Regions from separate parts of the Pedococcus sp. P2_F6 genome, predicted to be linked through region 2. Evidence: riboswitches for the same ligand, from Rfam matches in the RefSeq annotation. Region 2 holds a riboswitch; each other region holds the start of a gene.
What was found. Region 2 has a riboswitch for S-adenosylmethionine ahead of AC1DWP_RS05050 (bifunctional o-acetylhomoserine/o-acetylserine sulfhydrylase). Riboswitches for the same ligand answer to the same signal wherever they lie in the genome.
Positions count from the first base shown of each region.

Region 1: linked by a shared signal. The riboswitch ahead of ssuE (NADPH-dependent FMN reductase) and the one ahead of AC1DWP_RS05050 (bifunctional o-acetylhomoserine/o-acetylserine sulfhydrylase) in region 2 are both predicted to bind S-adenosylmethionine.
Region 3: linked by a shared signal. The riboswitch ahead of AC1DWP_RS00505 (aminotransferase class V-fold PLP-dependent enzyme) and the one ahead of AC1DWP_RS05050 (bifunctional o-acetylhomoserine/o-acetylserine sulfhydrylase) in region 2 are both predicted to bind S-adenosylmethionine.

Region 1 covers NZ_JBFUEZ010000003.1:98,715-101,976, reverse strand. The annotation lists gene AC1DWP_RS08415 (NADP-dependent oxidoreductase) at 1-829, shown strand, start outside; SAM riboswitch class IV at 985-1,099, shown strand; gene ssuE (NADPH-dependent FMN reductase) at 1,383-1,958, shown strand; gene AC1DWP_RS08405 (ABC transporter substrate-binding protein) at 1,958-3,013, shown strand; gene AC1DWP_RS08400 (ABC transporter ATP-binding protein) at 3,010-3,262, shown strand, end outside.
Region 2 covers NZ_JBFUEZ010000001.1:1,067,883-1,071,144, forward strand. The annotation lists gene hrpA (ATP-dependent RNA helicase HrpA) at 1-312, opposite strand, end outside; gene AC1DWP_RS05045 (hypothetical protein) at 344-547, opposite strand; gene AC1DWP_RS05050 (bifunctional o-acetylhomoserine/o-acetylserine sulfhydrylase) at 626-1,945, opposite strand; SAM riboswitch class IV at 2,102-2,216, opposite strand; gene AC1DWP_RS05055 (hypothetical protein) at 2,289-3,262, opposite strand, start outside.
Region 3 covers NZ_JBFUEZ010000001.1:107,160-110,421, forward strand. The annotation lists gene AC1DWP_RS00500 (ribonuclease J) at 1-238, shown strand, start outside; gene AC1DWP_RS00505 (aminotransferase class V-fold PLP-dependent enzyme) at 363-1,772, opposite strand; SAM riboswitch class IV at 1,813-1,925, opposite strand; gene AC1DWP_RS00510 (FtsK/SpoIIIE family DNA translocase) at 2,316-3,262, shown strand, end outside.

The sequences.
Region 1 (3,262 bases), on a different contig from region 2:
CCGCGTGCGCAGCGCAGCCGTGAACCCTGTCGACTGGAAGGTCATGAAGGGCTATCTCGACGGCCTCATGGTCGTGGAGTTCCCCGCGATCCCGGGCTGGGACGTCTCGGGAGTCGTCGAGGCGGTCGGCCCCGACACCCCCGAGTGGGCCCCCGGCGACGAGGTGATCGCCTACGCCCGCAAGGACTGGGTGCAGGGCGGCACCTTCGCCGAGCTTGTCACCGCGCCCGTCCGCACGGTCGCCCGCAAGCCGAAGTCCCTCGACTGGCACCAGGCGGCGGGCCTCCCGCTTGCCGGCCTCACGGCATACCAGCTGATCGCTCGGCTGGGACTCAAGGATGGCGAGACGGTCCTCGTGCACGCCGCCGCCGGTGGAGTCGGTCTCTTCGCCGTGCAGATCGCCCGAGCTCTCGGCGCGCGCGTGATCGGCACCGCCTCCGAGGGCAACCACGAGTTCCTGCGCGGGCTGGGTGCAGAGCCGGTGACGTATGGCGCGGGGCTGGCCGAGCGCGTACGTGAGCTGTCGCCCGACGGCGTGGACGTCGTGGCCGACTTCGTCGGCGGGGTCCTGGACGTCACGCAGGCCGTTCTCGCCGACGGTGGACGGCACGGGTCGATCGCCGACGGCACCGTCGCCGAGGCCGGTGGCATCGCCGCATGGGTGCGGCCCAACGCCGAGGACCTGACTGCGCTGGGCGACCTCGCCGACGCGGGTCGGCTGACCGTGCCGGTGGCCGACGTGTTCGCGCTCGCGGATGCGGCTGAGGCGTTCGAGCTGAGCCAGACCGGGCACGTCCGCGGCAAGATCGCCATCGAGGTCAGCGTCTGACGGACCCTGGCGGGCCCCCGCCACGCATATGACGCCTGTCCAAAAGGGCGCCCGCGCAACGGATTCCGTGCGTGGGCGCTCTTTGTCGTCCCACCATGCGAGAGGCATATCCTACTTATTTGATAGGCAATGAAGGAACCGCTACCTTCGACGTAGGTCATGAGCTCCAGTGACAAGCCCCGGCTCGCTGGACGGCAACCCTCCCACTCGCGGTGGGGTGCTCCGGGTGAAGACCAGGTGGCAGTCGAACGACCGCCGCAAGCGCGAGGCTCGAGCCTCATCCGAGGACGGAAACCCATGAAGGACAACGGATCCAGGCAGGCAGCCGATCGCTCCTGCCGACCCGTCCTGCGCAGGCACATCGACCTGCTCAGGGTTTCCAGCGCGCTCTGTCGCCCCTGACGCGCGCCCTCGTCGTTCGTCGGCTTCAGCCGGTCTCTGACCTGCGCTCGTAGGTCTGTTCGGCACCTGCTGCCTCGAAACCCATTCTCCTCCAACGGTTCTGCGCCTCGGCGCGGGACCGGCGATTCCCCTTGCCCGAAAGGATCCACCCATGGCTGTCATTGCCACGATCTCCAGCAGTCCCTCCCTCTCCTCCAAGACCGACGCCGTCCTCTCCGACATCGCGAGACAGCTCCAACGCGCCGGCCACGTCGTCGTCCCGATCGTGTTGCGGGACCTGCCGGCCGGCCCACTCCTGCGCGGGGACGCCCATGACCCCGACGTGGCCCGCGCCGTGGCTGCGCTCGAGGCGGCAGACGCGGTCGTCGTGTCCACCCCGGTCTACAAGGCGGCCTACGGCGGCCTGCTCAAGACCTTCCTCGACCTGCTGCCGCAGTTCGCGCTGCGGGGCAAGGTCGTCCTGCCGGTGGCCACCGGCGGCACGCCCGCCCACGTGCTGGTCGTCGACTATGCCCTCCGCCCCGTCCTGGCGAGCCTGTCGCCGAGCAGCATCACCCCGGGCTGGTTCGTCCTGGCCGACCACGTGAGGCTCGTCGACGGGGGTGAGGCCTTCCTCGACGAGGCTGCCCTGCGCCCGCTGCGCGAGGTCACGACCGTCTTCCTCGACACCGTGGCAGGACGCTCGCTGGTCACCGCGGGTGCCGTGCTCCGCGAGGCGGTGGCCTGATGCGCACGATCCGTGGTTCCTTCACCGCGAGCCGGGCGCTGGTCGCCTCGCTGGCGGCGGCCCTCCCACTCGTCCTGGTGTCCGGCTGCTCGCTCCCGTCGAGCGAGGCCAGCACGTCCGCGAAGGACAAGGGGCCGGTGACCATTCGCTACCAGGGGTGGGCCAACTCGGTGTCCCTACCTGAGCTCGCCTCCGACCTGGGCTACTTCCCCACCCTCAAGCTCAACTGGGTCGGCAACACCACGAGCGGTCCCCAGGACATCCAGTCCGCGGCCACGGGGCAGACCGACTTCGGCGGTGCGTTCTCCGGCGCCGTGGTCAAGCTCATCAGCGCCGGCGCCCCGGTCAAGGCCGTCATCAACTACTACGGCGAGGACGTCAGGACGTTCAACGGCTTCTACGTCAAGGACGACAGTCCGATCCGGACCCCGCACGACCTGATCGGCAAGAAGGTCGCTGTCAACACCCTGGGGGCGCACGCCGAGGCGGTCATCGACACCTACCTGAAGAAGAACGGCCTCACGCCGGCGCAGATCAAGCAGGTGCAGCTGGTCCCGCTGCCCCCGAACGACACCGAGCTGGCCGTTCGGCGTGGGCAGGTCGACGTCGGCACCCTCTCGGGGGTCCTGCAGGACCACGCCATCGCCACGGGTGGGCTGCGGTCGCTGTTCAGCGACTACGAGCTGTTCGGCGCCTTCAACGGTGGTCAGTACGTCCTGCGGGACGACTTCATCGCCAAGCATCCTGCGGCAGCCAAGGAGTTCGTCACCGGGGTCGCCAAGGCGATCGAGTGGGAGCGCACGAGCCCTCGCGAGACCGTCATCGCGCGGTTCAGCACCATCATCGAGAAGCGTGGTCGCAACGAGAAGACCGACAACCTCAAGTTCTGGAAGAGCGTGGGAGTCGCCAGCAAGGGCGGCGTGATCAGCGACCAGGACTTCACCCGCTGGGAGCCGTGGCTCGTCGACAGCGGGGTCCTCAAGCAGGGCGCGCTCAAGCCCCGCGACCTCTACACCAACGACTACAACGGGCTCGCGTCGAAGGCGTCCTCATGAGTGCCCACATCGAGCTGCGTGGCGTGACCAAGGAGTTCGCGCTCCGCCCGACCAGGGACCAGCCGCAGGCGCGCACGCTGGTCGCGCTGGAGGACGTGTCGCTGGAGGTGCCACGCGGTGAGTTCCTCACGCTGGTCGGACCGAGCGGGTCGGGCAAGACCACCTTGCTCGACCTGCTCGGCGGGCTGAGCCGCCCCACGAGCGGCAGCGTCCTCGTGGACGGCGCCGAGGTGACCGGTCCCGGTCTCG
Region 2 (3,262 bases):
CCGCTCGGCGACCGAGCGGGCCGCGATGCGTCGCGGCTGGGTGTGCCCGATCAGTCCGGCCTGCCCGCGCCCCACCTCGAGGCAGATCTTGGGCAGCTGGGTGGTCTTGCCCGAGCCCGTCTCGCCCGCGACGATGACGACCTGGTGGTCGCGGATCGCGGCGGCGATGTCGTCCTTGCGCGTGACGACCGGCAGGTCCGGCGGGTACTTGAGCTCCGGCACGGGCGGCGGGACGCGCACGGGCCGAGGTGGGCCCGCCTGACGTGGCCGCCGAGACCGGGACCGCTGCTCGGAGGACACGGGCGAAATCATACGGGTGAGCCCCAGCCACCCCTGGGTCTGCTCAGCGCACCAGTGTCGTCAGGTTGCGCGGGTTCGGCAGCTGGTCGGGAGCCAGGATCGCCCCGCCACCTGCGACGGTCACCAGCACGAGGACGACGGCAAGGACCGTCACGACCGCGACGAGGAGAAGCGGTGCGACCTGGTGTGGAAGGTGGACCGTGTGGACGTGCAGGTGGAGCGTCACGGGCCCCGGGTGCGAAGCCATGCCCCAGTATCCCCCCGCGGCCGACTGCTGACACCTGCATTCGACGTGTTCGGTCGGACGCAGGTGTCAGCAGTCGCCTCAGACGCCCTTGGCCGCGATGAAGCCCTGCTCCAGGTCGGCAAGGATGTCGTCGATGTGCTCGATGCCCACGGCGAGGCGCACCAGCCCGGGCGTGACCCCGGCCTTCAGACGGTCGCCGTCCGGGCCCTGGGAGTGGGTCGTGGAGGCTGGGTGGATCGCGAGCGAGCGCACGTCACCGATGTTGGCGACGTGACTGTGCAGCACGAGGGACTCGACGAACCGACGCCCCGCTTCGACGCCGCCGACGATCTCGAACGCCAGCACCGCCCCAGCACCCCGGGGCGTGTACTTCGTTGCCTTCGCGTACGACTCGTGGTCCGGCAGGGAGGCCCACACGACCTGCTCGACCTGCTCGTGCTGCTGGAGGAACGCCGCCACCTTGTGCGTGTTCTCCAGGTGCCGCTCGATGCGCAGGCTCAGTGTCTCGATGCCCTGGGCGATGAGGAAGGCGTTGAACGGTGCGATCGCGGGACCAAGGTCGCGCAGCAGCTGGACGCGCGCCTTGAGGATGAACGCGAGGTTGGCGCCGAAGGCACTCCCCACGCCGAGGTCCCGCGCGAACACCAGCCCGTGGTAGCTCTCCTCCGGGGTGTTGTAGTTGGGGAACTTGTCGGGGTCGGCCCCGAAGTCGAACGTGCCCCCGTCGACGATCACCCCCGCGATCGACGTGCCGTGACCACCGAGGTACTTGGTGGCCGAGTGCACGACGATGTCGGCTCCCCACTCCAGTGGGCGGATGAGGTAGGGCGTCGCGATCGTGTTGTCCACGACGAGCGGCACTCCGGCCTCGTGGGCGACGGCCGCGACGCCCTCGATGTCGAGCACCTCCGACTTCGGGTTGGAGATCGTCTCGCCGAAGAACAGCTTGGTGTTGGGTCGGACGGCGGCCCGCCAGGACTCCAGGTCGTTGGGGTCCTCGACGAAGCCCACCTCGATCCCGAACTTGGGGAGGGTGTGCTTGAGCAGGTTGAAGGTGCCGCCGTACAGGCTCGGGCTCGCCACGACGTGGTCCCCCGCCTCCGCGATGTTGAGGATGGCCAGGGTCTCGGCAGCCTGGCCCGAGGCGACCAGCAGCGCCCCGACCCCGCCCTCGAGCGACGCGACTCGCTGCTCGACAGCGTCCTGGGTCGGGTTCATGATGCGGGTGTAGATGTTGCCGAACTCCTTGAGGGCAAACAGGTTTGCCGCGTGTTCGGTGTCCTTGAAGACGTACGACGTCGTCTGGTAGATCGGCAGGGCGCGAGCGCCGGTGGCGGCGTCCGGCTCCTGTCCGACGTGGACCTGCCGGGTCTCGAACGACCAGTTGGTGGAGCTCATCTCGGTGTCCTTCACTCTCGGATGCCGCGTGGCACGGATCGGGGGCCCGTCACCGGCGGAGCGGGTGGTCGAGGTGCCTGTGAAGGGAGGTTCGAGCTCCCGAGGTCCTGTGATCACTGATGCCACCGCCGGAACGGTGCGGGACACGTGGTGGGTCTCCCGCGCTTGCGGACGGCGACTGCGCCGCCCGCCAGGTCTTCACCCGGGGCACCCCACCGCGGAGGAGGGTTGCCGGCCAGCGAGCCGGGGCTTGTCGCTGGCACTCATGACCTGGGCCGAGGCTACGCCGGGGAGGTGAGCGGGCGGCATACCCATCTCTCATGGCGGACGCACGAACGGCGGGTCAGCGAGCGCCGGGACGTGGGTCGGGATCGGGGGTGGTGCCGCGCGCATCGGTGGCGTCGCGGGTCCGCATCGCCAGGTCCCCCTCGTGTCGGGCGTACAGGTCGCGCCCGGTGCCGACGGCCCCCAGACCCGCCGTGGTCGCCTCGGCCGCGAGGCCGGTCACGAACATCGTGCGCGACCGGGCGGGGTCACGGGTCACCAGGGCGAGGTCGTCGAGCCACTTGTTGCGCACGAGGACGCGTGCACGTCCCGCGACCTGCTCGGCCACCCAGTGCGCTGTCGCGGTCGGCGAGCCCGGCGACCGGGTCGCGCGGAACGTGCGGGCGTCGGGCTGGTACTCGGCTCGACCGGCGCGGCGAAGCTCCTCGGCCGTCGCGAGCCGGAGCCGTTGAGCCGTGCCGAAGCGCAGCGAGCGTCGCGCCGTCCTCGTCGGGCCCGCGAGGGCCGCGGGGTTCGTCGCCAGGGCGCCTCGCTTGAGCACGCCGGACGCGGCGCCGGTGACCGACATGGCGGCGCCCACGCCGATGTGGCCCCAGTCCCCGTCGCCGTAGCCGACCTTGACCACCGCGTCTGCCGTCAGCTGGAGTCCGTCGCACGCCCCGGCGGCGACCCCCAGCGCCTTGGACGGCGGCGTGGGAGCCATCGCCACGGCCCCTGCCGCGCTCCCGAGCACGCCGGCCCCGCGACTGAGCCCCGTCAGCGAGTCGTACATCCGTGAGTCGTCGAGGCCGTCCTGGACGAGCTGGTGCAGAACCGTGGCGCACCGGCGGTCCGCCTCGGCGAACCGATGCCAGGCTGCGGCATGGCGGCGTTCGGCGACCTGGACGAGCTCGAGCTGCTCCAGCTCCTTGCGGTGCAGGTCCGCGGCGACCGCACGCTGCGTCGGGTCGGCGCTCTCCTGCGCCATCACCCGCCGGTTGCCGAGGGTGACCGCGAGCTGCCAGGCCTCCGCGTGCGTCGTCACCGCCCAGG
Region 3 (3,262 bases), 960 kb from region 2:
CTCCGCCACGGGCAAGATCGCCGCGGGGCCGGAGATCCAGGCCCGGGGTTTCGCCGAGGACGACGAGATCTTCAGCCAGGTGCGGCCCAAGATCGAACAGGCGCTCGCCGAGGCCACCGGCAACGGCGTCACCGACTCCCACCAGCTCGAGCAGGTCATGCGCCGGGCGATCGGTGGCTGGGTCGGCGGCAAGATCCGCCGGCGCCCGATGATCATCCCGGTCGTCATCCAGGCCTAGCCTGCGCCTGCTCCACCCGAGAAGGGCGCGCTTCACCCGAGAACCGTTTCCGGGTGAAGCGCACCTTTATCGGGTCACCCGATAAAGGTGCGGCAGGTGGGGCTCGGGTATGCCGCGGGGGCGGCTACCAGGGGCGCGCGAGGTCGAGCGCGCGCGGGTCGCCGACCGGCAACCACCCCTGCGGTCCGTTGACGTAGTCGGCGCGGGGTCCGTGCTCGGCGAGCTCGGCCACGGCTGACAGCAACCGCTCGACGTGCTCAGCGGTCGTGGCCAGCCCGACACTGGCGCGGACGGCGGTCGTGGACCCGACGGCGTGGGGGTCGTCGAGCAGGGCGTCGACGCACAGGTGCGCACAGAACTTGCCGTCCCGGACCCCGATGCCGTGCTCGGCCGACAGGGCCGCGGACACCAGTGACGAGTCGACCCCGTCGATGGTGAAGGTCGCCACGGCAACGCGCTCGTGGTCCGGGCTGAAGAGGGAGTAGGTCTGCACGCCGTCGATGGCGGCCAGACCGTCGAGCAGACGCTGGCCCAGCGTGCGCTCGTGCTCCTCCACCGCGTCCGCGTGCGCCCGCAGGGCATGGCACGCGGCAGCGAGGGCGATCGCGCCGATGACGTTGGGACTGCCGCCCTCGTGGCGTGCGGCCCCCTTCTGCCACACGACTGCGCGCTCGGTCACGGACTTGGTGGCGCCGCCGCCGGCGAGGTAGGGCGCCGCAGCGTCCAGCCAGTCCGCCCGGCCTGCCAGGACTCCCGTGCCGAACGGTGCGTACAGCTTGTGGCCGGACAGCACGGCGTAGTCGACACCGAGGTCGTCCAGGTCCACGCGGCGGTGGGGGGCGTACTGCGCGGCGTCGAGGACCACCCTCGCGCCCGCCTGGCGGGCGATCGCCGCCAGCTCGCGGACCGGCCAGATCTCTCCCGTGACGTTGGAGGCGCCGGCGAGCACGACCAACCGGTGGCGGCCGGGGTGGTCGCGAAGCGCAGTCCGCAGGAGCGCCCTCGCGTCGCTGATGCTGCCGGGGACCGGAAGCCGGTGGGTGCGCTGGTGGGGCCACGGCAGAAGCGCGGCGTGGTGCTCGGACTCGAAGACGAAGACCTGCGTGTGGCGCGGCAGACATCGCGCCAGGAGATTGAACGAGTCGGTGCTGTTGCGGGTGAAGACGACCTCGTCGCCCTCGCGTGCCCCGACGAACGACCGCACCTCGGCCCGCGCCTGCTCGTACCAGGACGAGGTCACCCGGGAGGCCCAGCCATTGCCGCGGTGGACCGAGGAGTAGGTGCGCACCGCCGTGTCGACGGCCTTCTTGACGCTGACCAGCGCCGGCGTGGACGCCGCGTGGTCGAAGTTGGCGTAGTCCACGGCCCCGTCCAGCGTCGGCACGAGCAGCGACTCCGACACGACCGCGGGCAGCGGGCCGACCTCGCCCAGTGACCGGGCATCGGGAACAGGGCGGAGGTGGCTCTGGGTGCGGGCGTGCGCGAGGGGGGCGCTGCGACGGAAGGCTGGTGGCGGGGTGCTCGCGATCGACATGGGTAGAGCTCCTGGTCCGGGTGGGACCCGAGAGCTCCCGAGTCCGCGCTTGCCGGCTGCGGGTGCAGTCGGCCCGGTCGTCACCCGGAGCACCCCACCGCGGAGGAGGGTTGCTGGTCAGCAAGCCGGGGCTGTGCGCTGACACTCATGACCTGTCGTCGAGGGTAGCGGCACGGGTCAAGCGGGATCCAGCACGTGGGCGTGGGTTCCCGCGATCTGAGATGGCGGAAGTCCGTGACCGCCAGGTGGCCGGAGGCAGGGCCGAGCGATCTGGCGGGGCGGGTCGGCATCGCCGTCCCCACGCGACCCTTCCCCCTGTGCGCGCCTGTGCCGACGACCACTGCTGGTCGTCGGCACAGGCCCCGCCAGACGCAAGGCCCAGCGTCCCACCGGGCGTGCGCCCTGGTAAGGGCTACCTGCCCTTCGTACCCGATCGGGGAGGGCAACTCGGCCGTTCGGGCCAGGGCGATCCGGACACATTGCCTGCGGGTGGAACGCGTGTGACGCGTGTGTCCCGTGTGACCTTCGCGTAGCCTGCGGAGCATGGCGACACGTCCGTCCACACCAGCACGATCAAATGCAGGGTCGCGCTCGTCGGGGAGCCGGGGCACCGCAACACGCCCCGCCAACCGCAAGAGCAGCACACCCCGCAAGTCCCCCGCGCGTGGCAAGGCCAGCGGTGGCGGACTGCCGCTGCCCCTGCGCGCGGTCCGCGGCACCTGGATGGGCATGGCACACGTGGCCGGCGGCGCGGTGCGCCGGGTCGGCACCAGCGCCCGTGAGCTCGAGCCCGAGCACCGACGTGACGGGCTCGGCTTCTTCCTCATCGGAGTGTCGATCCTCGTCGCCGCCCGGGAGTGGTGGGCCTTCGAGGGCGCCCTCGGCGACGTCGTGCACGCCGTCGTCGCAGGCACCTTCGGACGCGTCGCCTATGCCGTGCCGCTCGCCCTGCTCTTCCTGGGCATCCGCTTCCTGCGCGCGCCGCAAGAGGACTCGGCCAACTCCCGCCTCGGTGTCGGCCTGGGCGCCCTCGCCTTCGCCGCCTCGGGGTTGGCCCACGTCGCCGCCGACATCCCCACCCCACCCCAGGGCGCCGACGGGATGCGTGACGGTGGCGGCATCATCGGGTTCCTGGCATCCAGCCCGCTCGAGGCCGCGGTGTCGGTCTACGGCACCGTGCCGATCCTGTTGATGCTGGGCTTCTTCGGCCTCCTGGTGATGACCGCGACGCCCGTGCACATGGTCCCCACCCGCCTCGCCGAGCTGCGCGACCACCTCCTCCACCGTGGGACGGTCGACGCCGGGAAGGACCCGCTCGCCGACGCGGTCGAGGACAAGCCCAGGCGTCGTCGCCGCGTGATCGACCCGGAGGGTCCGCTCGAGGGGGACGAGGCGTTCGAGCAGGCCGCTCTCGTGGCACCCGACGGTCGGCGGTTCCGCCCCGGCGAGAAGCGCCCCACCTCGCCCGGCGTTCTGGCCCCTTCGGCGAC